3 regions of the Pseudomonas tolaasii NCPPB 2192 genome follow, and region 2 is predicted to be linked to each of the others. Evidence: predicted binding sites of a transcription regulator. Region 2 holds the regulator's gene; each other region holds the start of a gene.

Region 1 (10,185 bases), 560 kb from region 2:
GCCTGGGGCAACAACGCCGCCCCGGCAGCAGTGAGGCTGAGCTTGCGCGTGGTTCGATGCAGCAGCACCACGGAAAACTGCGCCTCCAATTGGCTGATGCGCTTGGACAACTGGCCCTTACTGCAGCCGAGTTGCTCGGCGGCCACGGTGAAACTGCCGGCTTCGATCAGCACGGCAAAGGCCGCCAGGTCATCCATCTCGCTCATGGATTGTTTCCATTTGAAAACCAAAGGTTGCCTATTAGCGCGTTTATCCAGAGAAAAAGCCACTCTAGACTGAAACCTCACTTACCCCCTGGAGGAACAGCACGATGAAAATCCTATTGATTGGTGCCAGCGGCACGGTCGGTTCAGCGGTCAAGGCAGAGCTGGCGCAGCGTCACGAAGTGATCAGCATCGGGCGCAACAGCGGCGACTTCCAGGTGGACATCAGCGACAGCGCCTCGATCCGCAAGCTGTTCGAGCAAACCGGCAAGTTCGACGCCCTGATCTGCGCCGCGGGCAGCGTCAACTTTGTCGCGCTGGGCGACATGAGCGAAACCGATTTTGAGCTGGGCCTGCGTGACAAGCTGATGGGCCAGGTCAATCTGCTGCTGATCGGCCGCGAATACGCCAACGACGGCGCCTCGTTCACCTTCACCAGCGGCATTTTGAACCGTGACCCGATCCGCACCGGTGCCTCGGCGGCGCTCGTCAACGGCGCGCTGGATGCGTTCGTCAAAGCGGCCGCTATCGAATTGCCACGCGGCCTACGCGTCAACTCGGTGAGCCCGACCGTGCTGCTCGAAGCGATGGGCAGCTATGCGCCCTACTTCCGCGGGTTCAAACCGGCGACCGGTGCCGATGTGGCGCTGGCCTACGCAAAAAGCGTCGAGGGATTGCAGACCGGTCAGACCTTTATCGTAGGCTGAATCCCGCGTCTGTAAGAATCGCCTGAAGCCGGGCGACGGGCTTGTGATGCAGCGCCAGCCTGCGTAACGTGGCGGCACTTGTTTGGAGACCGATCAATGCGTGCCGTCCGTACCCTCGCCCTGTTTGCCCTGCTGCCCCTGTTCACCGCTTGCCAGATGTTCGAAAGCGAGCCGGCCAAACCCTCCACTGTCGGGATGACCCGCATGCAGGGCGAGCTGACGGCCGTGGGCGGCAAGCTGTTGTTCCAGCCCTGTGGCGACCAGCGCAACTACGTGGTCAACGACACCGGCGGCACCAGTGTGCTGCAGGAAGCCGCCTCCCTGGCCGGCCAGCAAGGTGCGCTGTTTGCCGACCTGCGTGGCAAATTTTCCGGAGTCGCCGCCGGCACCCAGGGGTCGGTGGAGTTGCAGCAGCTCTATCGCGTCGAGCGTTCGACCTCGGCCTGCAACGACCCCGACTTCAAACGCATGATCCTGCGCGCCAACGGCCATAAACCGGCGTGGGCGATGAACGTCACGGCCAAGGGCATGGTGCTTGAACGTGAGGGCCAGCCACCGCTGGCGGTGCCCTATGTCGAGGAACAGATCGGCGACGGTCGCTTCAACCTGATGACCGAAGCCAACAACCAGCACGTCGAACTGTGGGTCGCGCCGCAGCGTTGCGTGGACCCGGTCAGCGGCAGCTTGCAGCACATGACTGCCGAGTTGCGCGTCAACGGCCAGGTACAACGCGGTTGCGCGGCATTTGGTGGCTCGCGCGACGACTGATTGCGCCCTGCGCGGTTTTAACCTGACGGAAAACCGCCATTGGGGCTTATAATCGCCGGTTTGCAAAACAGCCGGCCTTTTTGCCCGCCGCCTACCGGACCCTGTCATGTTACGAATCACCGAACTCAAGCTGCCCATCGACCATCCCGAAGAAGACCTGCGGCCTGCCATCGTGCAGCGCCTGGGCATCGCCAGTGATGACCTGCTCGATTTCACCCTGTTCAAACGCAGCTACGACGCGCGCAAAAAATCGTCGGAGCTGTGCTTCATCTACACCATCGACCTGAACGTAAAGGGTGAAGCCGCGCTGCTGCTCAAGTTCGCCGACGACCGCAACGTCAACCCGGCGCCGGACGTCAGCTACAAGGTGGTAGGCCAGGCGCCGGAAGGCCTGACTGAACGGCCGATCGTCGTCGGTTTCGGCCCGTGCGGGATCTTCGCAGGGCTGCTGCTGGCACAGATGGGCTTCAAGCCGATCATCCTCGAGCGTGGCAAGGAAGTGCGCCAGCGCACCAAGGACACCTGGGGCCTGTGGCGTAAAAGCGTGCTGAACCCCGAGTCCAACGTGCAATTTGGCGAGGGCGGCGCCGGGACCTTTTCCGACGGCAAACTGTACAGCCAGATCAAGGACCCGAAATTCCACGGCCGCAAAGTGCTGCACGAGTTCGTCAAGGCCGGCGCGCCGGAGGAGATTCTCTACGTCAGCAAGCCGCATATCGGCACCTTCCGCCTGACCGGCGTGGTGGAAAACATGCGCCAGCAGATCATCGCCCTCGGCGGTGAAGTGCGTTTCGAACAGCGCGTGACAGACGTGCTGATCGAAGACGGCCAACTGCACGGCGTGGTCATCGACGGCGGCGAGCAAATCCTCTCCAAACACGTGATCCTGGCCCTGGGCCACAGCGCCCGCGACACCTTCCGCATGCTCCACGGCCGTGGCGTGTACATGGAAGCCAAGCCGTTCTCGGTGGGTTTCCGCATCGAACACCCGCAATCGCTGATCGACGCGGCGCGCCTGGGCAAATACGCCGGGCACCCGAAACTCGGCGCCGCCGACTACAAGCTGGTGCACCACGCCAAAAACGGCCGCTCGGTCTACAGCTTCTGCATGTGCCCCGGCGGTACGGTTGTCGCGGCGACTTCCGAGCCGAACCGCGTCGTCACCAACGGCATGAGCCAGTACTCGCGTAACGAACGCAATGCCAACTCCGGCATCGTGGTCGGCATTACCCCCGAAGTGGATTACCCGGGCGGCCCGCTGGCCGGTATCGAACTGCAGGAACGCCTGGAGTCCCACGCCTATGTCCTCGGCGGCAGCAACTACGAAGCGCCGGCGCAGCTTGTAGGAGACTTCATCGCAGGCAAACCCTCCACCGCCCTTGGCAGTGTCGAACCGTCCTACAAACCAGGCGTGGCACTGGGTGACCTGGCCCTGGCCTTGCCGGACTTCGCCATCGAAGCCATCCGTGAGGCGCTCCCCGCGTTCGAGAAGCAGATCAAGGGCTACTCGCTGCACGACGCAGTATTGACCGGGATCGAGACCCGCACGTCATCGCCATTGCGGATTACCCGTAACGAAGCGATGCAGAGTCTGAACGTGAAAGGCCTGTTTCCGGCCGGTGAAGGCGCGGGTTATGCGGGCGGGATTCTGTCGGCAGGCGTGGACGGTATCCGGATTGCCGAGGCATTGGCGCGGGATATGTTGGGCCTTGAGGCCTGATCACGTTATTACGACCAGCACCATCAATTGTGGGAGCTGGCCTGCCTGCGATAGCGGAGTATCAGTCGACGTGTTTATTGACTGAACCACCGCTATCGCAGGCAAGCCAGCTCCCACATTGGTTTGAGCGTTGAATCAGATATTGGCTCGCAAGATGCTGTCCGGCAGAGGCTCCCCCCGCTCCACACTCGCCGCAACGGCCGCGATCAAACTGCCCAGCTCGTAACCCTGCGCGGTAAGCCACGCCTGATCGTAATAGGTGGTTGCATACCGCTCGCCGCCATCACACAAGATCGCCACGATCGAACCCGATTCCCCCGCCGCTTTCATCTGCTGCGCCGCCACCAGGGCGCCGATCAGGTTGGTCCCGCTGGAACCACCCACCCGCCGCCCGAGGCGCCCGGCCAGGTAATGCATGGCCGCCAGCGACAGCGCATCCGGCACTTTGACCATCGCATCGATCACTTGGGGCAAGAACGACGCTTCGACCCGCGGGCGGCCGATGCCCTCGATGCGCGAACCACAGTCCAGGCGCAGGCTGGCGTCGCCGGTCTGGTAGAAGTCGAAAAACACCGAGCGCTCGGCATCGGCGCACAGCACGCGAGTGCAATGCTGGCGATAACGCACGTAACGCCCCAGGGTCGCCGTGGTGCCACCCGTGCCGGGGCTTGAAATCAGCCAGCTCGGCTCGGGGAAATGCTCGAAACGCATCTGCTGGAAGATCGACTCGGCGATGTTGTTGTTCGCCCGCCAGTCGGTGGCGCGCTCGGCGTAAGTGAATTGGTCAAGGAAGTGGCCGCCGCTTTCCTTCGCCAATCGTTCGGATTCGGCGTAGATCTGCGTCGGATCGTTTACCAGATGACTCCTGCCGCCGTAGCAGGCGATCTGGTCGATCTTCGCCTGGGACGTCGTGGCCGGCATCACCGCAATAAACGGCAAGCCGAGCAGGCGCGCAAAGTACGCCTCGGAAACCGCCGTCGAACCGCTGGACGCCTCGATCACCGGTGCACCCGGTTTGAGCCAGCCATTGCACAGGGCATACAGAAACAGCGAGCGGGCCAACCGGTGCTTCAGGCTGCCGGTGGGGTGACTGGACTCGTCCTTGAAGTACAACTCGATACCCGGCAACCCCGGTAATGGCAACGGAATCAGGTGCGTGTCGGCGCTGCGCTGGAAGTCCGCTTCGATGATGCGAATGGCTTCGCGGGCCCAGGTACGGTGGTCGCTCATAAGGTGGATCTCTAAAGATTTCAGCCCCGATTTTAGGGGCTTTCCTACACTGCACACAGATACAGTGGCGACTCAATTAGACACACAATTGCTAGGCTTTCACGCAAAGCCCACCCAGCTCAACGCTTATAACAAATAAGAATATAACTTTTGTTTTAACAACTAACAGTACGGGTTAGGGTACCCACCTATTGAACCTGGATTGGAGAGCATCTCGTGCCTCTGCGTAGCACTTTCACCCGTTTCTTCCAGCTGGAAGCCGCCAGCGGTCTGTTGCTGATCGCCGCTGCCGCCCTGGCGCTGATCATCAACAACTCACCGTTGTCGCACCTGTACAACGCCTTTCTCGACGTGCCCGTGGTCGCCCAGATCGGCGCACTGAAAATCGCCAAACCCGCGTTGCTGTGGATCAACGACGGCCTGATGGCCCTGTTCTTCCTGCTGATCGGCCTTGAGGTCAAACGCGAGCTGCTCGACGGCCATTTGTCCAAACCGTCGCAAGTGGTGCTGCCCGGTGCAGCGGCCATTGGCGGCATGGTGGTGCCGGCGCTGATCTACTGGGCGCTGAACAAGGGCAACTCTGCGGCCCTCGCTGGCTGGGCCATCCCGATGGCCACCGATATTGCCTTCGCATTGGGTGTGCTGGCCTTGCTCGGCAAGCGCGTGCCGGTGTCGCTGAAACTGTTCCTGATGACCCTCGCGATCATTGACGACCTGGGCGCGATCATCGTGATTGCGCTGTTCTATTCCACTGACCTGTCCGGCGCTTCGCTGGCGGGTGCAGGCGCTTGCCTGATTGCGCTGATCGCGATGAACCGCCTGGGCGTGATCAAGCTCGGGCCGTACCTGATCATCGGTCTGATCCTGTGGGTGTGCGTGCTCAAGAGCGGCGTGCACGCAACGCTGGCCGGCGTGACACTGGCGTTCTGCATCCCGATGCGCACCAAAAATGCCGAGCCGTCACCGCTGTTGACACTTGAACACGCCCTGCACCCGTGGGTCGCCTACGGCATCCTGCCTCTGTTCGCCTTCGCCAATGCGGGCGTGTCCCTGACCGGCGTCAGCCTGGAAAGCTTCACCCATCACGTACCGTTGGGCATTGCTGCCGGCCTGTTGATCGGCAAGACCATTGGTGTCTTCGGCCTGACCTGGGTCGCAGTCAAAACCGGCCTCTCCGCGCTGCCCAGCGGCGCCAATTGGGGCCAGGTGTTCGGCGTGGCCATCCTCTGTGGCATCGGCTTCACCATGAGCCTGTTCGTCGGCTCACTGGCGTTTGTGCCGGGCGTCAGCGAATTTGCCGGTGAGGACCGCATGGGCATTCTGACCGGTTCCATACTGGCCGCCTGCATTGGTTACGCGGTCACGGCGATGGCCAGCCGCAAACAAGCCTGATCGCCTGAAACACACTCAAAACCCCAGCCGGGCAGCCGGTTGGGGTTTTTCTTTGGCCAGGGCTCAGGTTTCATCTTTGCCCACCTAAAGACTTGCCCTCCCCCGCCGACTATTGGGTGTGGCGACCTCAGTGCCCTCTCCGGGACACCCGCCCGAATGTGCTCCCCCATGTGTTTCAGCCCGAGCGACAAGCCCATGTTCCTGAGAAATATAAGAATCGCGGCCAGAGCCTTCATCGGCTTCGCCGCTATTGCGTCGCTGAGTGTGTTTCTTGGCCTGTTTGCGCTCAAACAGATTGGCGAGGTCCAGTCCCAGGCGGCGGACATTCAGAACAATTGGATGCAGCGCGTGCGGTTGTTGGCCTTGGCCAATGCTTCGCTTGACCGTTTCCGCCTGGGTGAAATGGCGCACATTTTGTCTTCGAGCGATGCCGACATGCAGACCTACGAGGACAAATCCGCCGGGCGCCTGAAAGCCGTCAAGGAACAACTGGGGCAATACGCCACGTTGCTGCGCACCCCGGATGAGAAGTCCCGGCTCGAGGTGTTCAACCAGAGCCTGGAGGGCTATGCGAAGAACCACACCGAGATGCTCAAGCGCTCGCGCTCGGGCGACAAGGCCGGCGCCCGCGACTTTCTCAACAACATCCGCGAAAGTTATGAGCAGATGACCAAGAATTTCGACCAGTTGATCGACCTCGCCAACAAAGGCGCAGAACAGGCTGGCCGAACGTCCGAACAGGCTTACCAACACGCGGTCAGCGGTATCGCGATCGTCATTGTGCTGGTGAGTGCCGGCACCGTGCTGGTGGCCTGGCTGCTGACCCGCAGCATCACCGGGCCGATCAACGAAGCGGTGCGTGTGGCCGAAACCATTGCCCAAGGCGATCTTACGCAACCCATTACACCAACAGGCAACGACGAAGCCACGCGCTTGCTCCGCGCCCAGGAAACCATGCGCGACAACCTGGTGCGAACCCTGCGGCAAATTACCGGTTCATCCAGCCAACTGGCGGCGGCAGCGGAACAACTGAATGCGGTGACCGCTGAGGGCAGTCGCGATCTGCAACAGCAACACGGAGAAATCCAGCAAGCCGCCACCGCTGTTACCGAGATGACCACGGCCATTGAAGACGTCGCGCGCAACGCGGCCTCGACTTCCGACTTGTCCCAGGAGTCGCGCAGCATCGCCCTTAAAGGCCAACAGCGCATGGTCGAAGCCTTGAATTCCATTCAGGCGCTGACCCGTGGGGTCGAACTCAGTTCCGGGCAGGTCGGTGGCCTGGCCGAACAGGCCAAAGGTATCGGCAAGGTGCTTGATGTAATCCGCACCATTGCCGAGCAGACCAACCTGCTGGCCCTGAATGCCGCCATCGAAGCCGCCCGCGCCGGGGAAGCCGGGCGTGGTTTTGCCGTGGTCGCCGACGAGGTGCGTGCCCTGGCCCATCGCACCGCTCAATCGACCCAGGAAATCGAGCAGATGATCGGCAGCATTCAGACCAACACCGCGAGCACCGTCAACACCATGCTCGACAGCAGCACCATGACCCAACAAACCCTGGGCCTGGCCGAACTGGCACAGCAGGCACTGGCCGATATTCTGGCGGCGAATGACGAGATCAACGACCGCAACCTGGTGATAACCACAGCGGCGGCGGAACAGGCTGATGTGGCACGGGCCGTGGATCGCAACTTGCTGAACATTCAGCAGTTGTCGGTGCAGTCGGCAGAAGGCTCGACGCAAACGACCGCCGCCTCGCAATCGCTGGCGAGCCTGGCGCACGAGCTGAATACGATGGTGAAGCACTTCCAGGTGTGAAATGAAGCTTGGAGGGGCCAGCGCAACCTTGTGGCGAGGGCGCTTGCTCCCTCGCCACAGTGACAGTTACGACCTTTAAAAACAAAAACCCCCAACCGGTCACCCGGTTGGGGGTTTTGTGTTTCTGCAACCGACGCTTAGCGGGTAACGCGGCTGGTACCGTTGACGGTCATGATGCGTACACGGTCGCCAATGCGGAAGATTTCGTTCTCTTGAACCGCCTGGACGTAGGCGCGCATGCTGCCGTCGTCTTCACGAACGGTGATTTCCACGCCCTGGGTACGGGTCAGGCCTTCTTCGGTGGCCGAGCCCAGCAGGCCGCCGGCTACGGCGCCGATCACTGCGGTAACGATGCTGCCACGACCGCCGCCGATGGCGCTGCCGCCAACGCCGCCGATGACCGCGCCAGCAGCGCCGCCGATTGGGGTCTTGGTACCTTCGATCTTCACAGGGCGCAGGGACTCGATGGTACCCATGCGAACGGTTTGTACACGACGCGCCTCGTCACGGGAGTACGAGTCGCCGGTCAGACTCGAGGCGCAGCCACCCAGCAGCAACGACAGGGTGGTAAAGCAGGCAACCAGTAAAACGGACTTACGCATAGCATCAACTCCAAAGGACAGGTATTCATTAGACGCTGCGGCTTGGCGCCTGTCACGGCAAGCCAGGCAGAAAATTGCTTTCATTCAGCCTTAGTACAGACTGCCAGTACCAGAAAACTCGACGAATGGTAGCACTCGACGTGTGCCAAAAAATGTCATGCCCTGCTCGACAGTGTAGTAGCCACGCACGCGTGCGCCCCGAAGCTCATCAGTAAAACGTCGGAGCGGCGTGCAATATTCCAGGAAGGCGGCAACAAGCGAAATTCAGGGGGCCAGACGCTCGCGCGTCCATTCGCCTGCATCCAGACGATAGTTGAGGCGGTCATGCAGGCGGCTGGCGCGGCCTTGCCAGAACTCGATGCGTTCGGGCAGCAGACGGTAACCGCCCCAATGCTCAGGGCAATCGGGTTGGCTATCGCTGAAACGCTGTTCGGTGGCCTTGAGCAGGTCGTGCAGCTCTTCGCGGTCACGAATGACCTTGCTTTGCGGCGAAGCCCAGGCGCCCAGGCGACTGCCCAGCGGGCGCACCTGGTAATAAGCATTCGACTCTTGCGGCGTGACCTTGACCACCCGACCCTCGATGCGCACCTGGCGCTCCAGGGTCGGCCAGAAGAAAGTCATCGCCGCGAACGGCCGTGCCGCGAGCTGTTCGCCCTTGGCACTCTGATAGTTGGTAAAGAAGGTAAAACCCTGTGCATCCAGACCTTTAAGCAACAGGATGCGGCAGTGCGGGCGCCCCTCCTGGTCGACGGTCGCCAGCGTCATGGCATTGGCCTCCACCGGCGGCTGTTCGGTTTTCACCGCGTCGCCAAACCATTGGTGGAACAACGCAAACGGCTCGCTCGGGGCTTGTGCCTCGCTCAAACCGTCCCGTGTGTAGTCACGGCGCATATCGGCCAGTGCCTGGGTCATGCGGTTTTATCCTTCTGTTTCAACGGATCAGTTTTTGGCCTGGTCGTTCGTGGCGGCTGCATCGGCCTTCGGTGCAGCTTTTTTCGCGGCCGGTTTGGCAGCGGCTTTTTTGGCGGCAGGCTTGGCGGCGGCTTTCTTGGCCGGTGCCTTTTTCGCTGGAGCGGCTTTCTTCGCGGCCGGGGCCGGTACAGGGGCCGGGGCAGTCTGCACGGCAACCATCTCGGCAACCGGTGGTTTGCCCGAGTTGTACTTGTTCAGCAAGGCCAGCATGGTGGTGCGCTGGGTGAACATGATTTCCATACGGCGGTTCAGCGCGCGACCCTGGGTGCTGTCGTTGGCGGCACGTGGCATCAGGTCACCCATGCCGCGCATCATCAGGCGGTCCTGCTTCAAGCCGCTGAGGCTGAAAATCGACGCGATGGACTGCGCGCGCTCACGGGTCAGCGCCTGGCTCACCGGCTCGGCACCGTTGGTGTCCACGTGGCCGAGTACCAGCACGGCGGTTTTCGGGTCGCCTTCAACAGCCTTGGCGACGCGAGTGAACGGGCCCAGGGTCACCGGCAACAGCATGGCCGGGCGTTTAGGGTTGTAGGAGCCGTCTACCGGGGCGATCACCACCAGCACGTTTTCACGGCGTTCCAGTTGCAGGTTGCTGTCCTTGATGGCGGCGCGCAGGCGCGGCTCATAGTCGTCGAGCCAGGCCTGGGTGATTTTCGGGTCAGGCATCGGCACGTTGGTCACGTCGACCTTGGCCAGTGGCTTTGGCTTGCTTTCGAACGGCCACCACCATTTGGTATCAGTGTCGGTCTTGGCGACAGCCGGCGCGGCATCCG
Region 2 (10,185 bases):
AAAGGCTTGATGACCACTTCTTCCTGGCCCACCAGTTGATCGACCACAAAGCCGATGCGCTGGGTGCCCACGGAGAGAATCACCACATGGCCTTCGCGCTGCTCTTCATGCTTGGCCGATGCCACCAGCCAGCGCTTGAGGTAGAACAGTGGCAACGCCTTGTCGCGCACGATCACCACTTCCTGGCCGTCCACCACGTTGGTGCGCGACAGGTCGAGGTGGAAGATTTCGTTGACGTTGACCAGCGGGAAAGCGAACGCCTGGTTGCCCAGCATCACCATCAGGGTCGGCATGATCGCCAGGGTCAACGGCACCTTGATGACGATCTTCGAGCCCTGGCCCTTGGTCGAGTAGATATTGATCGAGCCGTTGAGCTGGCTGATCTTGGTCTTCACCACGTCCATGCCGACGCCACGGCCGGACACGTCGGAGATCTCGGTCTTGGTCGAGAAGCCCGGGGCGAAGATCAGGTTGTAGCACTCGGTGTCGGTCAGACGGTCGGCGGCGTCCTTGTCCATCACGCCGCGCTTGACCGCAATGTTGCGCAGAATCGTCGGGTCCATGCCTTTGCCGTCATCGGTGATCGACAGCAGGATATGGTCGCCTTCTTGCTCCGCCGCCAGAATCACCTTGCCGTTGCGCGACTTGCCTGCGGCTTCGCGCTCTTCCGGGGTTTCCACGCCGTGGTCGACGGCGTTGCGCACCAAGTGGACCAGCGGGTCGGCCAGGGCCTCGACCAGGTTTTTGTCGAGGTCGGTTTCTTCGCCCACCAGCTCCAGGTTGATCTCTTTCTTGAGCTGACGCGCCAGGTCGCGAACCAAGCGCGGGAAGCGGCCGAAGACTTTCTTGATCGGCTGCATCCGCGTTTTCATCACGGCGGTTTGCAGGTCGGCGGTGACCACATCCAGGTTCGACACGGCCTTTTGCATGGCCTCGTCGCCGCTGTTCAGGCCCAGGCGCACCAGGCGGTTACGTACCAGTACCAGCTCGCCGACCATGTTCATGATGTCGTCCAGGCGCGCGGTATCCACCCGCACGGTGGTTTCGGCTTCACTGACGGGTTTCTCGGCCACCGGTGCCGGAGCAGCACGCGCGGGAGCCGGGGCAGCCGCCGCTGCCGGAGCAGGCTTGGCGGCGGGCGCGGCGGCTTTGGCGGCCACCGGTGCCGCCGTGGCGACGGCGGCCGGTGCCACTTCGCTGAACTTGCCTTTGCCGTGCAGCTCGTCGAGCAGGGCTTCGAACTCGTGGTCGGTGATCAGCCCGTCGCCGGCAGGCTCCGGGCTTGCAGCCGGCGCGGCGCCAGTGGCAGCAGTGGCAGCGACTTCCGGCAAGGCTTCGGCAGCAAAAGTGCCTTTGCCGTGCAATTGGTCGAGCAGCGCTTCGAATTCGTCGTCGGTAATGTCGGTGTTGGCGTTGGTCGCTGGCGCTTCAGGCGCGGCGGCAGGTGCCACGGCGTCAGCGGCGAACTGGCCTTTGCCGTGCAACTGGTCGAGCAGGGATTCGAACTCTGCGTCGGTGATGTCTTCGCTGGCGGGTTCGGCAACCGGTGCCCGCGGCGCCTCGGCTTCGGCCTTGACCGCGCTGAGGGAGTTGAGCAGCTGTTCGAACTCACTGTCCGTCACATCCGGCTCGGCTTGCACCACAGGCTCGGGTGCCGCAACGACAACCGGCGCCGCCGATGGGTCGGCAGGTTCGGCCAGGCGCGCCAGGGCAGCCAGCAGTTCCGGGGTGGCAGCGGTGATCGGGGCACGTTCGCGAACTTCGCTGAACATGCCGTTGACTGCATCCAGTGCTTCGAGAATCACGTCCATCAATTCCGAATCAACGTGGCGTTCACCCTTGCGCAGGATGTCGAACACGTTCTCGGCGATGTGGCAGCACTCCACCAGCTCATGGAGCTGGAGGAAGCCGGCGCCCCCTTTTACAGTGTGAAAACCGCGAAAAATTGCATTGAGCAGGTTCGCATCATCCGGTCGGCTTTCCAGCTCGACCAGTTGCTCGGACAGTTGCTCTAAAATTTCGCCGGCCTCTACAAGGAAATCCTGAAGGATTTCTTCATCGGCGCCGAAGCTCATGTGGGTGCTCCTTAGAAGCCTAAACTGGACAACAAATCGTCTACGTCGTCTTGCCCGGATACAACGTCTTCACGTTTATCGGCATGAATCTGCGGACCTTCACCCTTGGCGAGATGTTTTTTTGGATCTTTTTCCGAGAGGATCGCCGCGCGGTCATGTTCGATACCGGCAAAACGATCGACCTGGCCAGCCATGAGCACCAGTTTGAGCAAATTGCTTTCCACTTCGGTGACCAGTTGGGTCACGCGCTTGATCACCTGGCCGGTGAGGTCCTGGTAATCCTGAGCCAGCAGAATGTCGTTGAGGTTGCTGGAAACCGTGCGGTTTTCCTGCTCGCTGCGCGACAGAAAGCTGTCGACCCGACGCGCCAGCTCACGAAACTCTTCGGCGCCCACTTCGCGACGCATGAAGCGGCTCCAGTCGTGGCTCAGGGCCTGGGCTTCGTTGGCCATGCCGTTGACCAGCGGCGTGGCGTTTTCCACCAGGTCCATGGTGCGGTTGGCCGCCGCCTCGGTCAGCCTGACCACATAGGACAGGCGTTCGGTGGCATCGGTGATCTGCGAGATCTCTTCGGCCTGGGGCATGTGCGGGTCAATCTGGAAATTGACGATCGCACTGTGCAGCTCGCGCGTGAGCTTGCCCACTTCCTGATACAGGCCGCGGTCACGGGTCTGGTTGAGCTCATGGATCAACTGCACCGCGTCGCCGAACTGGCCTTTTTCAAGGCTGTCGACCAACTGATGCGCATGCTTTTTCAGGGTCGACTCAAAGTCTCCCTGCGACGTTTCTTTATGCTCCATAGCTCCCCCGTGATGACATCAGCCGTGGATGCGTTCGAAGATTTTTTCAATCTTCTCTTTCAAGGCCAATGCGGTGAATGGCTTGACCACGTAACCGTTTACCCCGGCCTGGGCGGCTTCGATGATCTGTTCACGCTTGGCTTCGGCGGTCACCATCAGCACGGGCAGGCTGCGCAGTTTTTCATCCGCGCGCACGTGGCGCAGCAAGTCGATACCGGTCATGCCCGGCATGTTCCAGTCGGTTACCAGAAAGTCGATGCTTCCGCTGTTGAGGATCGGGATAGCCGTCAGGCCGTCATCCGCCTCGACCGTGTTGGTGAACCCAAGGTCACGCAACAGGTTTTTTATGATCCGCCGCATCGTTGAGAAGTCATCAACGATGAGGATTTTCATGTTCTTGTCCAATTCGACCTCCAAGCAGTCTTAAACGCGCCCAGCACCTGGACGCGCCATTTCAATCAACAGGCGTTACACAAAAAGGACTGCCCAGGGCACCACGGAACTGATCCGCGAAAACATGAAGCCTTCGCGGTAGCGTCTGCAGTGTCCCCACACTGCCTGTCAGCGCGCGCGCCACTCTCCCAATCGCCCCCGCAAGCGGGCTGCGCACTGGCTGTGCAGCTGGCTGACACGCGACTCGCTGACCCCCAGGACCTCACCGATTTCCTTGAGGTTCAGCTCTTCGTCGTAGTACAGCGCCAACACCAGTCGCTCACGCTCCGGCAAATTGGCAATCGCCTCCGCCAACGCCCCCTGGAAACGTTCGTCTTCCAGGTCACGCGACGGTTCGAGATGTGCACTCGCGCCGTCCTCGTGCAGCCCTTCGTGTTCGCCGTCCTGCAACAGGTCGTCGAAACTGAACAGGCGGCTGCCCAAGGTATCGTTCAAAATCCCGTAGTAATCGTCGAGACTCAATTGGAGTTCGGCCGCAACTTCATGATCTTTAGCGTCACGACCGGTTTTTGCTTCAATTGCGCGAATGGCGTCACTGACCATTCGCGTGTTGCGGTGTACCGAACGCGGCGCCCAATCCCCTTTACGCACCTCATCGAGCATCGCGCCACGGATGCGGATGCCCGCATACGTCTCGAAACTCGCACCCTTGCTCGCGTCGTATTTGGTCGACACTTCGAGCAGGCCGATCATGCCGGCCTGGATCAGGTCTTCCACCTGCACGCTGGCGGGCAGGCGTGCCAGCAAGTGATAGGCAATGCGCTTGACCAGAGGCGCATAACGCTCGATCAATTCGCCCTGGCTGTCACGGGCCGACTTTTTGTAAAGGTTGTAGCCGCTGGATGTCATAGCACCGGTCCTGCGCTCGTCTGATGCACCAAACGCTCGACGAAAAACTCCAGATGCCCCCGCGGGTTGGCAGGCAACGGCCAGGTATCGACCTTCTGGGCAATGGCCTTGAACGCCAGTGCGCACTTCGAACGAGGGAACGCTTCATAGACCGCACGCTGCTTTTGCACGGCCTTGCGCACACACTCGTCATACGGAACTGCGCCGACGTATTGTAAGGCGACATCGAGGAAGCGATCCGTGACCTTGGTCAACTTGGCGAACAGGTTGCGCCCTTCCTGCGGGCTCTGGGCCATGTTGGCCAGCACGCGGAAGCGGTTCATGCCGTAGTCACGGTTAAGCAGTTTGATCAGGGCGTAGGCGTCGGTGATCGAAGTGGGTTCATCGCAGACCACCAACAGCACCTCCTGCGCCGCGCGCACGAAGCTGACCACGGACTCGCCGATCCCGGCGGCGGTGTCGATCACCAGCACGTCGAGGTTGTCGCCGATGTCGCTGAAAGCCTGAATCAGGCCGGCATGTTGCGCCGGGCTCAGGTGCACCATGCTCTGGGTGCCCGAGGCTGCCGGCACGATGCGAATGCCGCCGGGGCCTTGCAGCAGCACATCGCGCAGCTCACAGCGGCCTTCAATCACATCGGCGAGGGTGTGTTTGGGTGTCAGCCCGAGCAAAACGTCGACATTTGCCAACCCCAGGTCAGCATCCAGCAGCATGACGCGACGGCCAAGCTCTGCCAGGGCCAGGGACAAATTCACTGACACGTTAGTTTTCCCGACGCCACCTTTGCCGCCGGTCACCGCGATCACCTGTACGGGATGCATGCTGCCCATTTTATTTCTTTACCTTGTCTTGCTTAGACGCAGGCTACATGGCTTGGCCGCGTGAATCGCTTGCAGACCATCGATGTAGATACTTTTCACGGTGTTCACTGCCCTCAACCGACCCGTTTTGCCGGGTTGTGGTAGAGGTCCGCGAACATGTCAGCCATCGCTTCCTCGCTAGGCTCTTCTTGCATTTGCACACTGACGGCACGGCTGACCAACTGATGACGGCGCGGCAGATGCAGATCATCCGGAATCCGCGGGCCGTCGGTCAGGTAAGCAACCGGTAATTCATGGCTGATCGCCAGGCTCAACACTTCACCCAGGCTCGCGGTTTCATCGAGCTTGGTCAGGATGCAACCGGCCAGGCCGCAACGCTTGTAGCTGTGGTACGCAGCGGTAAGAACCTGTTTCTGGCTGGTGGTTGCAAGCACCAGGTAATTTTTCGACTTGATGCCACGCCCGGCCAGGCTTTCGAGCTGCATGCGCAAGGCCGGGTCGCTGGCTTGCAGGCCGGCGGTGTCGATCAGCACCACGCGCTTGCGCAGCAGTGGATCGAGGGCATTGGCCAGGGACTGGCCCGGGTCGACGTGGGTCACCGGCACATTGAGGATGCGGCCCAGGGTCTTGAGCTGTTCCTGGGCGCCGATGCGATAACTGTCCATGCTCACCAGCGCAATATTCTGCGCGCCGTATTTGAGCACATAACGCGCGGCCAGCTTGGCCAGGGTGGTGGTCTTGCCCATGCCGGCAGGGCCGACCATGGCGATCACACCGCCCTCTTCCAGGGGTTCGATTTCCGGGGTGACGATCATGCGCGCCAAGTGCGCCAGCAGCATGCGCCAGGCCTGGCGCGGCTCTTCGACTTCGGCGGTGAGCGCCAGCAGGTCGCGGGACAACGGGCCGGACAGGCCGATCCGTTGCAGGCGGCGCCACAGGTTGGCCTGTTGCGGTTTGCTGCCTTGCAGTTGGGTCCAGGCCAGTGAGCCGAGCTGCACTTCCAGCAGTTCACGCAGACCGTTGAGCTCAAAACGCATCGAATCGAACACGCGCGGGTCAACCGCAGGCGCCGGGGCAGGCGCAGCAGGACGCGGTGGTTCTTTGAAAGTGGGCTCGACCAACGGCTCGGACGCGGTCAGCGGCAACCCGGCGAACAGCTGGCGATTGGTGGTGGCATCGCTGTCGCCACGCATGCTCAATTCCGCCTGGGCCGACACAATGCGCGAGGCGGTCTTGCGCAACTCGTCTTCGAGCTCCATGTTCGGCACGCGCGGCGCCAGCGCCTGGGGAGTGTAATCCAGGGCAGCCGTCAGCTCGACACCGCCGGCAATGCGACGGTTTCCGATAATCGCGGCATCGGCGCCCAGCTCATCACGAACCAGTTTCATGGCCTGACGCATATCGGCGGCGAAAAAACGCTTAACTTGCATAACCCACTACCTCAGCCGTTGGGCCCTACTGTCGCGACGATAGTCACTTGCTTGTTGTCAGGAATTTCCTGATAAGCCAAAACGTGCAAATTCGGAACTGCCAGGCGACCAAACCGCGACAACATCGCTCGAACCGGGCCCGCCACCAGCAGGATCACCGGGTGGCCCGCCATTTCCTGGCGCTGTGCGGCTTCGATCAACGAACGCTGCAGTTTTTCAGCCATGCTTGGCTCCAGCAGAACGCCCTCTTCCTGGCCTTGCCCTGCCTTCTGAATACTATTGAGCAATATTTGTTCCAACCTTGGCTCCAGGGTGATCACAGGCAGCTCAGACTCAATGCCTACAATGCTTTGCACGATGGCACGGGACAGGCCGACACGCACCGCAGCCACCAGAGCGGCAGTATCTTGACTCTTGGCGGCATTGTTGGCGATGGCCTCGGCAATGCTGCGGATGTCGCGCACCGGCACCTGTTCGGCCAACAACGCTTGCAGCACTTTGAGCAATTGCGAAAGTGACAGCACGCCGGGCACCAGTTCTTCGGCCAGTTTTGGCGACGCTTTGGCCAGCAACCCCATCAATTGCTGGACTTCCTCGTGGCCGATCAGCTCGTGGGAGTGCTTGTACAGAATTTGGTTAAGGTGGGTGGCGACCACCGTGCTGGCGTCCACCACGGTGTAACCGAGGGACTGCGCCTGACTGCGCTGGCTGACTTCGATCCACACCGCTTCCAGGCCGAAAGCCGGATCTTTGGCGGTAATGCCGTTGAGCGTGCCGAACACCTGGCCCGGGTTGATCGCCAGTTCGCGGTCCGGGTAGATCTCGGCTTCGGCGAGAATCACGCCCATCAGCGTCAGGCGATAGGCGCTGGGCGCAAGGTCGAGGTTGTCGCGGATGTGCACGGTGGGCATCAGGAAGCCCAGGTCCTGCGACAGTTTCTTGCGCACCCCTTTGATCCGCGCGAGCAATTGCCCACCCTGGTTGCGGTCCACCAAGGGAATCAGGCGGTAGCCGACTTCCAGGCCGATCATGTCGATCGGGGTCACGTCATCCCAGCCCAGCTCCTTGGTTTCCTGGGCGCGGGCCGGGGATGGCAACAGGTCCTGCTGGCGGGCGATCTCTTGCTGGGCGAGTACCTTGACCGCATTTTGCTTGCGCCAGAACAGGTAGGCAGCGCCGGCCGCCATGGCCGCCATGCTCAGGAACGACACGTGGGGCATGCCCGGCACGATGCCCATGATCGCCATGATGCCCGCCGCCACGGCCAGCGCTTTGGGCGAGGCGAACATCTGGCGGCTGATCTGCTTGCCCATGTCTTCGGAGCCCGACGCACGGGTCACCATGATGGCCGCTGCTGTGGATAACAACAGTGATGGCAATTGCGCCACTAAACCGTCACCGATGGTCAGCAAGGCGTAGACCTTGCCCGCATCGCCAAAGGTCATGCCGTGCTGGAAGATCCCGACTGCCATGCCGCCGATCAGGTTGATGAACAGAATCAACAGGCCGGCGATGGCATCACCGCGCACGAATTTGCTCGCACCGTCCATGGAGCCGTAGAACTCGGCTTCCTGGGCGACTTCCAGACGGCGTGCCTTGGCCTGGTTCTGATCGATCAGGCCGGCGTTGAGGTCGGCGTCGATGGCCATTTGTTTGCCGGGCATGGCGTCGAGGGTAAACCGTGCGCTCACCTCGGAAATCCGCCCGGCGCCCTTGGTCACTACCACGAAGTTGATGATCATCAGGATCGCGAACACCACAATACCGACGACATAGTTGCCGCCGATCACCACCTCACCAAAGGCCTGGATCACTTTACCGGCGGCGGCGTGGCCGTCCTGGCCGTGCAGCATGACCACACGGGTCGAAGCCACGTTCAGCGCCAGCCGCAACAGGGTCGCCACCAGCAGAATGGTCGGGAATACCGCAAAATCCAGCGGCCGCAGCGCGTACACGCACACCAGCAGTACGACGACGGACAGGGCGATGTTGAAGGTGAAGAACACATCGAGCAGGAACGGCGGCATCGGCAACATCATCATTGCCAGCATCACCAGCAACAACAACGGCACGCCCAGGTTGCCCCGCGACAGGTCAGTCAGGGTGCCACGGGCCGTGCTGAGCATTTGAGAGCGATCTACCACCGGTATTCCTCGTGTTCCTTGAAGCAAAGTTTTGACGCCTGAGGGCGTCTTGAAGGCGGTATTGCAAGAAGCCTTCCAACTTTGGTTTCAAGACGACGATCATCGAGGGACACCCCGTTCAAGTGTGGGAGCTGGCTTGCCTGCGATGGCGGTGAGTCAGTCGAGGATGAGCAAGCTGACCCGGCGCTATCGCAGGCAAGCCAGCTCCCACACTATTGGCCTGTGCAGGCAGGCAGGCCGCTAAATAACCTTGATATAGAGCGCAAAAACGCCCTTGGGCCGGTGGATTCTACCGAACTGCACGCGCTGGCCTTGTTGCAGCCATACCCCCGCCGAGCTCTTGAGGTCGACACGCACGGATTCGCCCGCGTCGTCCAGCAGGATGAACCCCTCGCCGGTGCTGCGGTTATATGACTTGATCGTGCCGGTGATCGCTTCCATGGCCCAGTCCTCTGCATCTCTTGACTACGTGTGCGCAGGTGCCTGGCGCTATGGAACCGCGGGGCCGCACCCCTGACTACTGTCAACATTGACAGTCAGCAGGGGTTTCGGACGAATGGAACGGTGTCAATTTTTCAGACATGAGCGTCGCGCAAAAGCCGGCAATCAGGCGTCGCGACGCAACTCCGGTGGAATCGGCAGATCCTTCAGCGGCTCCGGACGTTTGCCTTTGCCCGCGCGGTATTGGCGGATTTGATAGACATAGGCCAACACCTGCGCCACGGCGAGGTACAGGCCGGCAGGGATTTCCTGATCGAGATCGGTGGAATAGAAGATCGACCGCGCCAGTTCCGGCGACTCCAGCAACAGGATGTCGTTGGCCACGGCAATTTCGCGGATTTTCAGTGCAGTAAAGTCACTGCCCTTGGCCAGCAGCATCGGCGCACCACCCTTCTCCGGGTCGTACTTGAGGGCCACGGCGTAGTGGGTCGGGTTGGTGATGACCACGTCGGCGTCGGGCACCGCCGCCATCATCTTGCGCTGGGACATCTCGCGCTGCAGCTGGCGAATGCGTTGCTTGACCTCCGGGCGCCCCTCCTGGTCCTTGTGCTCGTCGCGCACTTCCTGCTTGGTCATCAGCAGTTTCTTGTGGGCTTCCCACAGCTGGATCGGCGCATCCACGGCAGCAATGATGATCAACCCGCACGCCATCCACAAAGAACTCCAGCCCACCAATTGCACGCTGTGAATGATCGCCGACTCCAGCGGCTCATGGGCGATGCGCAGCAGGTCGTCGATGTCGGACGACAATACGGTCAGCGCCACGAACAGAATCAGGATGAATTTGGCCAGGGCCTTGAGCAGCTCCACCAGCGCTTTGCTGGAAAACATGCGCTTGAGCCCGGGCCCCGGGTTCAGGCGGCTGAATTTGGGCGCCATGCTGCCCGGCGCAAACAACCAGCCACCGAGGGACACCGGGCCGATCAACGCCGCCAGCAGCAACGTGATCAGCACCGGCTGCACCGCCAGAATCGCGATTTTGCCGGAATGCAGCAGGTACAGTCCCATGGCGCCAGGGCTGAGCAGCACCTCTCGGGGCAACGCGAAGTTGAGCTTCATCAACTCCATCAGGTCCAGCGCCAGGCCACCACCGTAGATCAGCAGGCCACCGG
Region 3 (10,185 bases), 1.5 Mb from region 2:
ATGTCGCGCAGCCAAATGCGCAGTTGCATCAGCGGCGTGGAAATATGCCGCCCCAGACGCAAGCTCAAGGCCAGGGCGAGCGCGAGCAGGATCGCGCTCAGGATGCCCATGCTCTGCAGGCTGATGGTCATCGGCTGCTGGAATTGCTGCATGTCCAGGCTGATGCGCAGTTGGCCGGCCTTCACGTCCTGGAACGTAATATTGCTGGAATACAGGCCTTCCGCCTCGCCCAGCAGGCCGTTTTTCGGGCGCTGCCCGGCTTCGGCCATGATCCGGTTGTCCACGCTATAGATGGCGGCGTGGGCCACCAGCGGGTTCTTGGTCAGGTTATTGAGCAGCACGTTAAGGCTAAGGATGTCGTTGGACACCAACAGCTCGGTCGCCGACGTGGCCGTCTGCGTCGTCAGGCTGGCGCCCAGCGCATCGGCTTGCTCATGCATGGCCTGCTTGAACTGCAAACCCATCACGCAGGCGTAGATCACCAGGGCCAGAGCGACCAGGATCACGTTATGGCTGGCGATGCGTAATGCGATCGGTACACGGCGATGGCGCAGTGCCCGGAAGATCAGCAGGAAGAAGTTATCGGTTTTTACTGGCGTGGGCCGGTTCACTTGCGCTCGGCTCTTGGTCCGTGAAGTTGACGCGCAGTATAGCGACAGCCCTAGGACCGGCAAAGCGCTGGCTGTGCCCGATGGTCACTGAAAGTGGGTAGAATGCGGTTTTTTTCCAGCCTGGGGGTGCGCTTTGCGCGAAATTGTCCTGATAAACATCACAGGTGAAGACCGCCCGGGTCTCACCGCCGCCATTACCGGTGTACTGGCCCAGGGTGGTGTGAACATTCTCGACATCGGCCAGGCGGTGATCCACGACACCCTGTCGTTCGGCATCCTGGTGGAAATCCCGAGCACCGAGCAGGCGTCGTCGGTACTCAAGGACATCCTGTTTACGGCGTACAAGCTGGATCAACAGGTGCGTTTCACTCCGGTTTCCGAAGCCGACTACCAGCATTGGGTGGACGGGCAGGGCAAAAAACGTCACATCGTCACGCTGCTGACCCGCAAGGTCACCGCCGAACAATTGCAGCGCGTGAGCTCGATTACCGCGCACTACGGCTTGAATATCGACCATATCGACCGTTTGTCGGGTCGCATGCCGTTGGACACGCCAGCGGACAAAGGCAAGGGCTGCATCGAGTTCTCCGTGCGCGGTGAACCGGCCGATCCGCAAGCCCTGCGCGCCGAATTCCTCAGCGTGGCGCAAGAGCTGAATGTCGACATCGCCTTCCAGGAAGACTCGCTGTTCCGCCGCAACCGCCGCCTGGCGGTGTTTGACATGGACTCGACGCTGATCGAAGCCGAAGTCATCGACGAACTCGCCAAGGCGGCCGGCGTGGGCGAGCAGGTGTCTGAGATCACTGAGCGCGCCATGGCCGGCGAGCTGGATTTCCGTGCCAGCTTCAAGGAGCGCCTGGCGTTGCTCAAAGGTCTGGACGTGAGCGTGCTGGATTCCATCGGTGCTTCGTTGCGCCTGACCGAAGGCGCCGAAACCCTGTTCGCGGAACTCAAGCGCCTGGGCTACAAGACGGCGATTCTGTCGGGCGGCTTCACTTACTTTGCCAAGCAACTGCAGGCCAAGCTGGGCATCGACTATGTGTTCGCAAACGAGCTGGAAGTGGTGGATGGCAAAGTGACCGGCGTGGCGGTCGAGCCGATTGTCGACGCGCAGCGCAAGGCTGATCTGCTGAAGGAATTGGCCCACAAGGAAGGCTTGCGTCTGGAGCAGACCATCGCGGTCGGCGACGGAGCGAATGACTTGCCGATGCTGGCGATTGCCGGGCTGGGTGTGGCATTCCGCGCCAAGCCGCTGGTGAAGCAGTCGGCCAAGCAGGCGATTTCCACGCTGGGTCTGGATGGTGTGCTGTATCTGCTGGGCTTTCGCGACCGCGACGGTCAGCTCTAAACCCATCTGATCGACTGATCGTTCCCACGCTCTGCGTGGGAATGCCGCCTTTGACGCTCTGCGTCAGCTTTAAGAGCGTGACGCGGAGCGTCACCGGATGCATTCCCACGCGGAGCGTGGGAACGATCGAAGGGTCAGGCTTTTGGCAGTGCCATGCCCTGACCCATTTGTACTGGCGTACCCGCTGCCAACTCTTGCGCCCACTTCACCTGGTCCGGCCCGAACAGCACGATCGCGGTCGAACCCAGTTTGAATCGGCCCAATTCCGCACCTTTTTCCAGATGAATCGGCGCACGCGCCGCTTCGTCGTAGCGGAAGGTTTTCAGCTCGCGTTTCGGCGGCGTTACCAGCCCGGCCCACACGGTTTCAATCGACGCCACAATCATCGCACCCACCAGCACCACGGCCATCGGGCCGCGTTCAGTGTCGAAAATGCAGGCAACGCGCTCGTTGCGGGCGAACAGCTCCGGGACGTTTTCGGCCGTAGTCTGGTTCACCGAGAAAATGCGCCCGGGAATGTAGACCATTTCGCGCAGGGTGCCGGCCAATGGCATGTGCACGCGGTGGTAGTCCTTCGGCGACAGGTAAACAGTGGCGAAATCACCGCCCATGAATGGCGCGGACAACGCGGCATCGCCACCCAGCAACTCCAGCACGCTGAAACTGTGGCCTTTGGCCTGGAACACACGACCGTGTTCGATCGGGCCGAGCTGGCTGATCGCACCGTCGGCCGGGCAAAGGACCGCGTCCGGCGTTTGATCCAGCGGGCGGGCGCCGTCTTTCAGGGCGCGGGTGAAGAAGGCGTTGAAATGCTCGTAGGCGGTCAGGTCTTCAACCAGCGCCTGGGACATGTCCACTTGATAGCGTTTGGCGAACCATGCCGTGAACGCGTTCTTGAACCAGCGCACGCGGCATTCGGCGATGCAACCTGCCAGGCGCGACAACAAGTGGTGCGGCAGCAAGTACTGGCTGAGGATAAACAACTGCTTTTTCATTACGTGTCCTTAAACCTTAAATCTCAACGGGGGTGTCGGGGTGGTTGCCCCATTCGCCCCAGGAACCGGCATAACCTTTGACTCGCGGATAACCGAGCGCCTTGGCCACCAGGTAGGTGAAGCCAGAGCGGTGGTGAGTCTGGCAGTGGGTGATGATTTCTTTGTCGCGGGTCAGCCCGAGGTCTTCGAGGATCTGCGGCATGTCGCGGCGGATGCGCAGGTTGCGCGCCTTGTCCATGCCGGCGGTCCATTCGAAGTTCACCGCGCCGGGAATGTGGCCGCCCTTGGCTGCCAGGACTTTCTCGCCGGAATATTCCAGCGGGCCACGTGCGTCCCAGATGCCCAGGTCGGCGGCGCCCAGACGGCTTTGCAGGTATTCGCGGGTGGCGGTCGGGCCGTCGTGCAAGGTCAGGCTGACCGGGCCACCGACAGGCGAAGGCACGTCGGTGCTCACCGGGTATTTTTCTTCCAGCCAGGCCAGCAGGCCGCCGTCGAGGTAGTGGTATTTCTGGTGACCGATCACGTCGAGCATCCAGATAAAACGCCCGGCCCAGCCGCCGCCTTCGTCGTCATAAACCACGTAGGTCGCGTCCGGGGTGTGGCCCAGTTCGCCGAAGAGTTTTTCCAGGTCGGCCTTGTGGGGCAGCAGACCGGGCGCCGGTGGCTGGCCCAGCTGGGTGCGCTTGGGGTCAACAAAATGCGCGCCGGGGATGTGCCCTTCGGCGTAGCGGGCGGCGCTGGTGAGGTCCACCAGAATCAGGTGTTCGGCATCAAGGCGACCTTGCAGGTCGCTGGATTCGATCACCAGCGGCAAGCCAGAGAAGTCAGGCATGTGAGGTCTCCTGGGCACAAATGTTGGCGATAAAAGAGGACGATTGTAGCGCAAGCATCAGGCGCTGCGGTTGGTAAAGCTGTGCAGCGCCTTTTCGATGCATTGAGCGGTTTTACCAAAGGCTTGCACCGTCGTCTCCGAGAACGGCCCGCCGCCCTGGTCGGCGACCATCAGCATCACCACGCGACCATTGCAGCTCAGTGAGCGCAGCAGCAAATGTTCGCCGGTGAACAGCCGGCGCAGGATCGGTGGCAGCAGTGCAGAGAATTGTGCGTGATTGGCCGGGGTGAGGCGCACCTGGGCGGATTTTTCCAGCAGGCGCTGCAGCAGCGTGCTGTTGACCACGTCCAGGCTCAGGTGTGCGGCGTCCCTGGGCAATCCGTCGGCCTGGTGCACGCGCAAGGTGCTCAGGGCGCGGTCCGCCATAAACAGCAACACGCGCTGCATGCCGCTGGCAACCAGAGCTTCCCTGGCGCAGGTGGTCAGGTGCATGGCGTTGGCAAATCGGCTCGGTTCGACGAGCAGCTCGGTGCAGCGTTTGCGCCAGACGGCTAACGATTCGGCAGTGGGCGGTGGCGCCGGCAGCAAACCGCGGTGGACCTTCTGCACATGCCACGGCCAGATCAGCGACAGCGCCGGGTGCCACAGGTCGGGCATCAAGGTGGTGCGGGCGCTGGTGACGGCTTGCTGGTGAACCTGCTGCTGCACGTCGCCCAGCGGCGCTTGCAGGTAAAGCGCGGTGAGGTATTGCCAGCGCTCGGTGTGCGGGCAGGTCCAGGATTCCTGAGCCGACATCGCCAGCCCGTTGGCCAGCAATACGGTGTTGGCGGGCTGGTTCAACCAGCGTCGCAGGTTGGGTTCGGCATCCAGCCGTTGTTGATGGCGCAGGGCGTCATCTTCGCGGGCGATGTGCAGCGCCTTGACCAGCAAACGTTGCTCGGTCAATAGCAGGGTGTAGCCCTGGGATACCCAGATCGGCAGGTGCCAGGCTTCGGTCAGGCCCAGGCACAGGTCCAGCAGACGTACGCCGAACAGTTCATGCTCGACCCGGCGCGCCGACTGGCCTTTGTGGATCACCCGCAGTTCCCATTCTTCCAGCAGTTTGGGAAAGGCCACGGCCATCGGCCACAACGGCGACAGAAACAGCAGGCTGCCCCAATGAATGTCCTGCCACAGCCGCGCAAGTCGGCTGGCGAACAAACCGTTGGCTTGTTGGGAGGCATGCTGGCTGATCAGCAGCAGTTGGCGCAGCGCCACAGGAATTTCTTTCTCGGGTACCGAGGGCAGACGCACCAGCAATGCTTCGGCGCGTTTCAGGCCCAGGCGGTTCAGCGCGATTTCGAGGTTTTCCGCCGGCTCCGACAGGCTGCCATGGGTATGGCTGTTGGCTTCGCGCATCACCGCGAGCACCAGCGCCGGGCTGTTTTGCATCAGCTCGGCAATGTCTCGCAATGAACTGCGGCTGTCGCGAATGGCTTTGCACACGCGCTCGTGGCTGGCTTGCGGGACGGGCAACAACACATCGTCCAGGCGCTTGATCCACGCGGCGAGGGTGGTGGGTTTTGCAGTTGGGACTGTCGTTTCATTGGCCATGATTGGGGCGCGATCATCACTTGCGTTCAACACGCCCGGAACGGGCCGAATTGGCTTTTCGCCTTAACGGGCTATAGTCTGGCGCAGTTTTGCCGATAAGTAGAACAAGAGTTTTTCAGCTACACCCAATATGTCCATGAACCCGACGGCGCAAGTACAAAACCCCTATGGCTAAAATTATCGGCATCATCGTCGTCATCGCAAGCGTGCTGGGTGGATACGTTCTGTCCCACGGTAAAATTGCCGCGCTGATCCAGCCTTTTGAAGTGCTGATTATTGGGGGTGCTGCGTTTGGTGCATTCCTGCAGGCCAACCCCGGATACATGACCATGCATGTGGTCAAGAAATCACTGGGCATGTTCAGCTCGCGCTTCTCCCACACCTTCTACCTGGATGTGCTGGGGCTGATCTACGAGATCCTCAACAAGAGCCGCCGCGAAGGCATGATGGCCATCGAGGGCGACATCGAAGACGCCGCCGCCAGCCCGATTTTCGCCAAGTACCCGGCCGTGCTCAAAGATGAGCGCATGACCGCGTACATCTGTGATTACCTGCGCATCATGTCTTCCGGCAACATGGCTCCCCACGAGCTGGAAGGTCTGTTCGACATGGAGCTGTTCAGCCTGAAGGAAGAGCTGGAGCACCCCTCACACGCGGTGACCGGCATCGCCGACGGCATGCCCGGTTTCGGTATCGTCGCGGCGGTACTGGGTATCGTGGTGACCATGGCGTCCCTGGGCGAAGGTGACCAGAAGGCCATCGGCATGCACGTGGGCGCGGCCCTCGTCGGTACCTTCTTCGGTATTCTCGCGGCCTATGGTTTTTTCGGCCCGCTCGCCACCTCCCTGGCCCACGATGCCAAGGAAGAAGTGAATCTGTACGAAGCGATCAAGGCTTGCCTGGTGGCTTCGGCGTCGGGCATGCCGCCATCGCTGGCGGTGGAGTTCGGGCGCAAGGTGCTGTACCCGAAACACCGCCCAAGTTTTGCCGAGTTGGAACAAGCGGTTCGCGGTCGTTAAGTCATGGAAAACAACCAGCCGATAATCATCAAGCGCGTCAAGCGCTTCGCTGCGGGGCACCATGGCGGCGCCTGGAAAATCGCCTTTGCCGACTTCGCGACGGCGATGATGGCGTTCTTCCTGGTGCTGTGGCTGATGTCCACCGCTACGCCGGAACAGAAGATCGCCATCGCCGGTTATTTCAAGGACCCGATCGGCTTTTCGGAAAGCGGCACGCCGTTTGTGATCGACCTGGGCGGCTCGCCGCAGTTGGCGCCCGAGCGCACCATCAACCCGGAAATCAAGACCGAATCGCCGCAGGAAAATATTCCGATCGAGCGCGAAAAGGTCGAGACCATGGCCGAGCAGGTCGAGAAGGAACGCCTGGAATTGCTGCTGCAGGAGCTGCAGACCAAGGTCGAAGAAAACCCGCAACTGCTCAAATTCAAGGACCAGATTTCCTTCGAGATCACGCCTGAGGGGCTGCGTATCCAGATCACCGATGCCGCCAACCGGCCGATGTTCGACTCCGGCAGCGCGCGCCTGAAACCGTATTTTGAAGACATCCTGCTGGCCATGGCCGATACCATTAAAGCGGTGCCGAACAAGATCAGCATCAGCGGCCACACCGACGCCAAGCCTTACGCGGGGCAGGGCGACTTCGGCAACTGGGAGCTGTCGGCCAACCGTGCCAACGCCGCACGCCGTGCGCTGGTGGCGGGCAGCTACCCGGACCCGCAAGTGGCGCGGGTGGTGGGCTTTGCCTCTTCGCAGTTGTTTGATCAACAGGATCCGTTCAACCCGGTCAACCGCCGGATCGACATCGTGGTGCTGACCAAAAAGGCCCAGCGTGCGATTGAAGGGGATCAAGGTGCCGCGCCCGCTCCGACGCCGGGTGAAGGTGCGCCGGGTGAAGTGCCGGCGGACCCGAATGCCATCCCACCGGGGCAGGAGCCGTTGCCGGCCCATGAACTGCGGCAGAAGCTGAACCTGTTTGATGATGGTGGGGTGAAGGATCCTACGGCGCCTAAGGCGGAATGATCTTTCTGTGGCGAGGGAGCTTGCTCCCGCTGGACCGCGCAGCAGTCCCCAGCTTTTTTAGGGGCGCTGCGCACCCCGGCGGGAGCAAGCTCCCTCGCCACAAAGATTAGTAACTGCTCTCCGGCAAGCTCGCAATGATCGACCGGTAGCTGTTCATCCGCTGCTGCTGAACGCGGCCCTCTTCCAGCGCCTTGAGCAAGGCACACCCCGGCTCGCGGTCGTGTTTGCAGTCGCGGAAGCGGCAGGTGCCGATCAGGTCGTTGAACTCGATGAAGCCCGCTTCCACGTCGCTGCGGCTGACGTGGCCGAGGCCGAATTCGCGGATGCCCGGGGAGTCGATCAGCTCACCGCCGCCCGGGAAGTGGAACAACCGCGCGGTGGTGGTGGTGTGGGTGCCCTGGCCGGACAGTTCCGACAACGGGCCCACGCGGGTTTCGACTTCCGGCAACAGGCTGTTGACCAGCGAGGATTTACCCACGCCCGACTGGCCGACAAACACGCTGATGCGCCCGTCCAACTGCTGTTGCAGCTGTTCCATGCCATTACCGTGATGCGCCGAGACTTCCAGCACCGGGTAACCCAGGGTGCGGTAAACCGCCAGCAACGCGTTAAGCGCCGGAGCGTTCTGCTCGTCGATCAGATCGAATTTGTTCAACAGCAATAGCGGGCGGATGCCGGCGTGCTCGGCGGCGACGAGGTAGCGGTCGATCAGGTTGGCATGGGGCTCGGGCAAGGGCGCGAACACGATCACGATCATGTCGACGTTGGCCGCCACCGGCTTGAGCTGGCCGCGGCTGTCCGGGCGACGCAGCTCGGTGGTGCGCGGCAGTTGGGCGACGATAACGCCGATCCCCTGGTTGCCGGCGCGCCATACCACCTGATCACCGGTCACCAGTGCGGGCAGGTTGGCGCGCAAGTGACAGCGGAACACCTGGCCGGCCAGTTCGCCTTCGAGGGCCTCGACCTCGACCTGCACACCAAAGTGCGCGATCACCAGCCCCGTTTGTTCGGGGCCCAGGTCGCCGCCTTCCAGCGCTTCCACGGCGGAGGATTCACGTTTGGCAGCGCGAGCGGCGCGCTCACCCTGAATCTTTTCGATGCGCCAGTTTTGGCGGCGATTGAGCTGGCGTTTGGCCATTGGTGTTCCGTTTCGATAATGCAAAGGTTGGGTAAAACGGTCGCGAGTCTAGCACGCCCCTGCCTGCTAAACTGCGCAGCTAAGCCAAGGTGCCAAGAGAATAGAGCCATGCAAAACCCACAGAACCTGATTTGGATCGATCTGGAAATGACCGGTCTGAACCCCGACACTGACGTCATCATCGAGATGGCGACCATTGTCACCGACAGCAACCTCAACACCTTGGCCGAAGGTCCGGTGATCGCGATCCACCACAGCGACGCCGTGCTCGCCACCATGGACGAGTGGAATACCCGCACCCACGGCAACTCCGGCCTGACCCAGCGCGTGCGCGACAGCCGTATCAGCATGGCCGAAGCCGAAGCCGAAACCATCGCCTTTCTGGAAAAGTGGGTGCCCAAGGGCAAGTCGCCGATCTGCGGCAACAGTATCTGCCAGGACCGTCGCTTCCTTTATACGCACATGAAAGGGCTGGAAAGTTACTTCCACTACCGCAACCTGGACGTGTCCACCCTCAAAGAGCTGGCCGCGCGCTGGGCGCCGGAAGTCAAGGACAGCTTCCATAAAGGCAGCACCCATTTGGCGCTGGATGATATTCGCGAGTCGATTGCCGAGTTGCAGCATTACCGCAAGCATTTCATCAAGGCTTGAATTTGCAGTGCCTGCCTTGGCCTCATCGCAGGCAAGCCAGCTCCCACACGTTGATTTGTGAACCCATTCAAAATGTGGGAGCTGGCTTGCCTGCGATAGGGCCGACGCGGTCTTTCGCCAGATGCCCCCTTTTGGTGCCACCACCAAATGATTAGACTGCCGGCCTAATCGCAAGGATCGCCATCATGCTGTTGATGCTCTACCTCATCGCCATCACCGCCGAAGCCATGACCGGTGCCTTGTCCGCCGGCCGGCGCGGCATGGACTGGTTTGGTGTGGTGCTGATCGCCTGCGTCACGGCCCTGGGCGGTGGTTCGGTGCGCGATGTGCTGTTGGGGCATTACCCGCTGACGTGGGTCAAGCACCCGGAATACCTGGTGCTGACCTCCATCGCGGCACTGGTGACGATCTTCATCGCGCCGCTGATGCGCCGCCTGCGCTCGTTGTTTCTGGCGCTGGACGCCCTGGGGCTGGTGGCCTTCACGTTGATCGGCTGCATGACCGCCCTGGAAATGGGCCACGGCATGCTGGTGGCCTCGGTCAGTGGCGTGATCACCGGGGTGTTCGGCGGCATCCTGCGCGACATCTTCTGCAACGACATTCCGCTGATCTTCCGACGCGAGCTGTACGCCAGCGTGTCGTTCCTCGCCGCCTGGTTTTACATGCTGTGCCTGTATCTGGAACTGCCCAGCGAGCAGGCGATTCTGCTGACCCTGTTCAGCGGTTTTCTATTGCGCCTGCTGGCGATCCGTTTTCACTGGGAAATGCCCAAGTTTGTCTACAACGACGACGTACACTGACGCGCGGCGTGCTGATTCAGCGCCCACTCGACGTGTTCGCGTACCAATTCTGACGGGTAATCCCGGCGTGCCTTCAACGCTTCGAGCACTGGAATGCTCGACGGTGCATTGCCCAACCCCACCGCCAGGTTGCGCAGCCAGCGCTCATAACCGGCACGACGCAGCGGCGAGCCTTCGG

Evidence for each region. Region 2 encodes FliA, which starts transcription of late flagellar genes. Its sites were predicted from a motif close to CTAAAGTTTNNNNNNNNNNNGCCGNTAA; they were not measured.
Region 1: ATI14_RS13885 (methyl-accepting chemotaxis protein) is a predicted target of FliA. The motif match lies at 6,105-6,132, and genes of this name have one in related genera.
Region 3: motA (flagellar motor stator protein MotA) is a predicted target of FliA. The motif match lies at 5,451-5,478, and genes of this name have one in related genera.

Annotation. Positions count from the first base shown of each region.
Region 1 covers NZ_PHHD01000001.1:2,994,972-3,005,156, reverse strand. The annotation lists gene ATI14_RS13915 (LysR family transcriptional regulator) at 1-206, opposite strand, end outside; gene ATI14_RS13910 (short chain dehydrogenase) at 311-910, shown strand; gene ATI14_RS13905 (COG3650 family protein) at 1,007-1,678, shown strand; gene ATI14_RS13900 (NAD(P)/FAD-dependent oxidoreductase) at 1,785-3,398, shown strand; gene ATI14_RS13895 (PLP-dependent cysteine synthase family protein) at 3,534-4,628, opposite strand; gene nhaA (Na+/H+ antiporter NhaA) at 4,845-6,020, shown strand; gene ATI14_RS13885 (methyl-accepting chemotaxis protein) at 6,189-7,838, shown strand; gene ATI14_RS13880 (outer membrane lipoprotein) at 7,976-8,440, opposite strand; gene pdxH (pyridoxamine 5'-phosphate oxidase) at 8,705-9,352, opposite strand; gene ATI14_RS13870 (OmpA family protein) at 9,380-10,185, opposite strand, start outside.
Region 2 covers NZ_PHHD01000001.1:3,559,429-3,569,613, reverse strand. The annotation lists gene ATI14_RS16605 (chemotaxis protein CheA) at 1-2,075, opposite strand, end outside; gene ATI14_RS16600 (protein phosphatase CheZ) at 2,087-2,875, opposite strand; gene ATI14_RS16595 (chemotaxis response regulator CheY) at 2,894-3,268, opposite strand; gene fliA (RNA polymerase sigma factor FliA) at 3,437-4,177, opposite strand; gene fleN (flagellar synthesis regulator FleN) at 4,174-5,007, opposite strand; gene flhF (flagellar biosynthesis GTPase FlhF) at 5,112-6,428, opposite strand; gene flhA (flagellar biosynthesis protein FlhA) at 6,440-8,554, opposite strand; gene ATI14_RS16570 (cold-shock protein) at 8,813-9,013, opposite strand; gene flhB (flagellar biosynthesis protein FlhB) at 9,179-10,185, opposite strand, start outside.
Region 3 covers NZ_PHHD01000001.1:2,093,547-2,103,731, forward strand. The annotation lists gene ATI14_RS09700 (AhpA/YtjB family protein) at 1-611, opposite strand, end outside; gene serB (phosphoserine phosphatase SerB) at 745-1,959, shown strand; gene asd (archaetidylserine decarboxylase) at 2,094-2,954, opposite strand; gene ATI14_RS09715 (rhodanese-like domain-containing protein) at 2,971-3,786, opposite strand; gene ATI14_RS09720 (HDOD domain-containing protein) at 3,844-5,379, opposite strand; gene motA (flagellar motor stator protein MotA) at 5,547-6,398, shown strand; gene motB (flagellar motor protein MotB) at 6,402-7,418, shown strand; gene rsgA (small ribosomal subunit biogenesis GTPase RsgA) at 7,525-8,556, opposite strand; gene orn (oligoribonuclease) at 8,665-9,207, shown strand; gene ATI14_RS09745 (trimeric intracellular cation channel family protein) at 9,390-10,007, shown strand; gene queG (tRNA epoxyqueuosine(34) reductase QueG) at 9,986-10,185, opposite strand, start outside.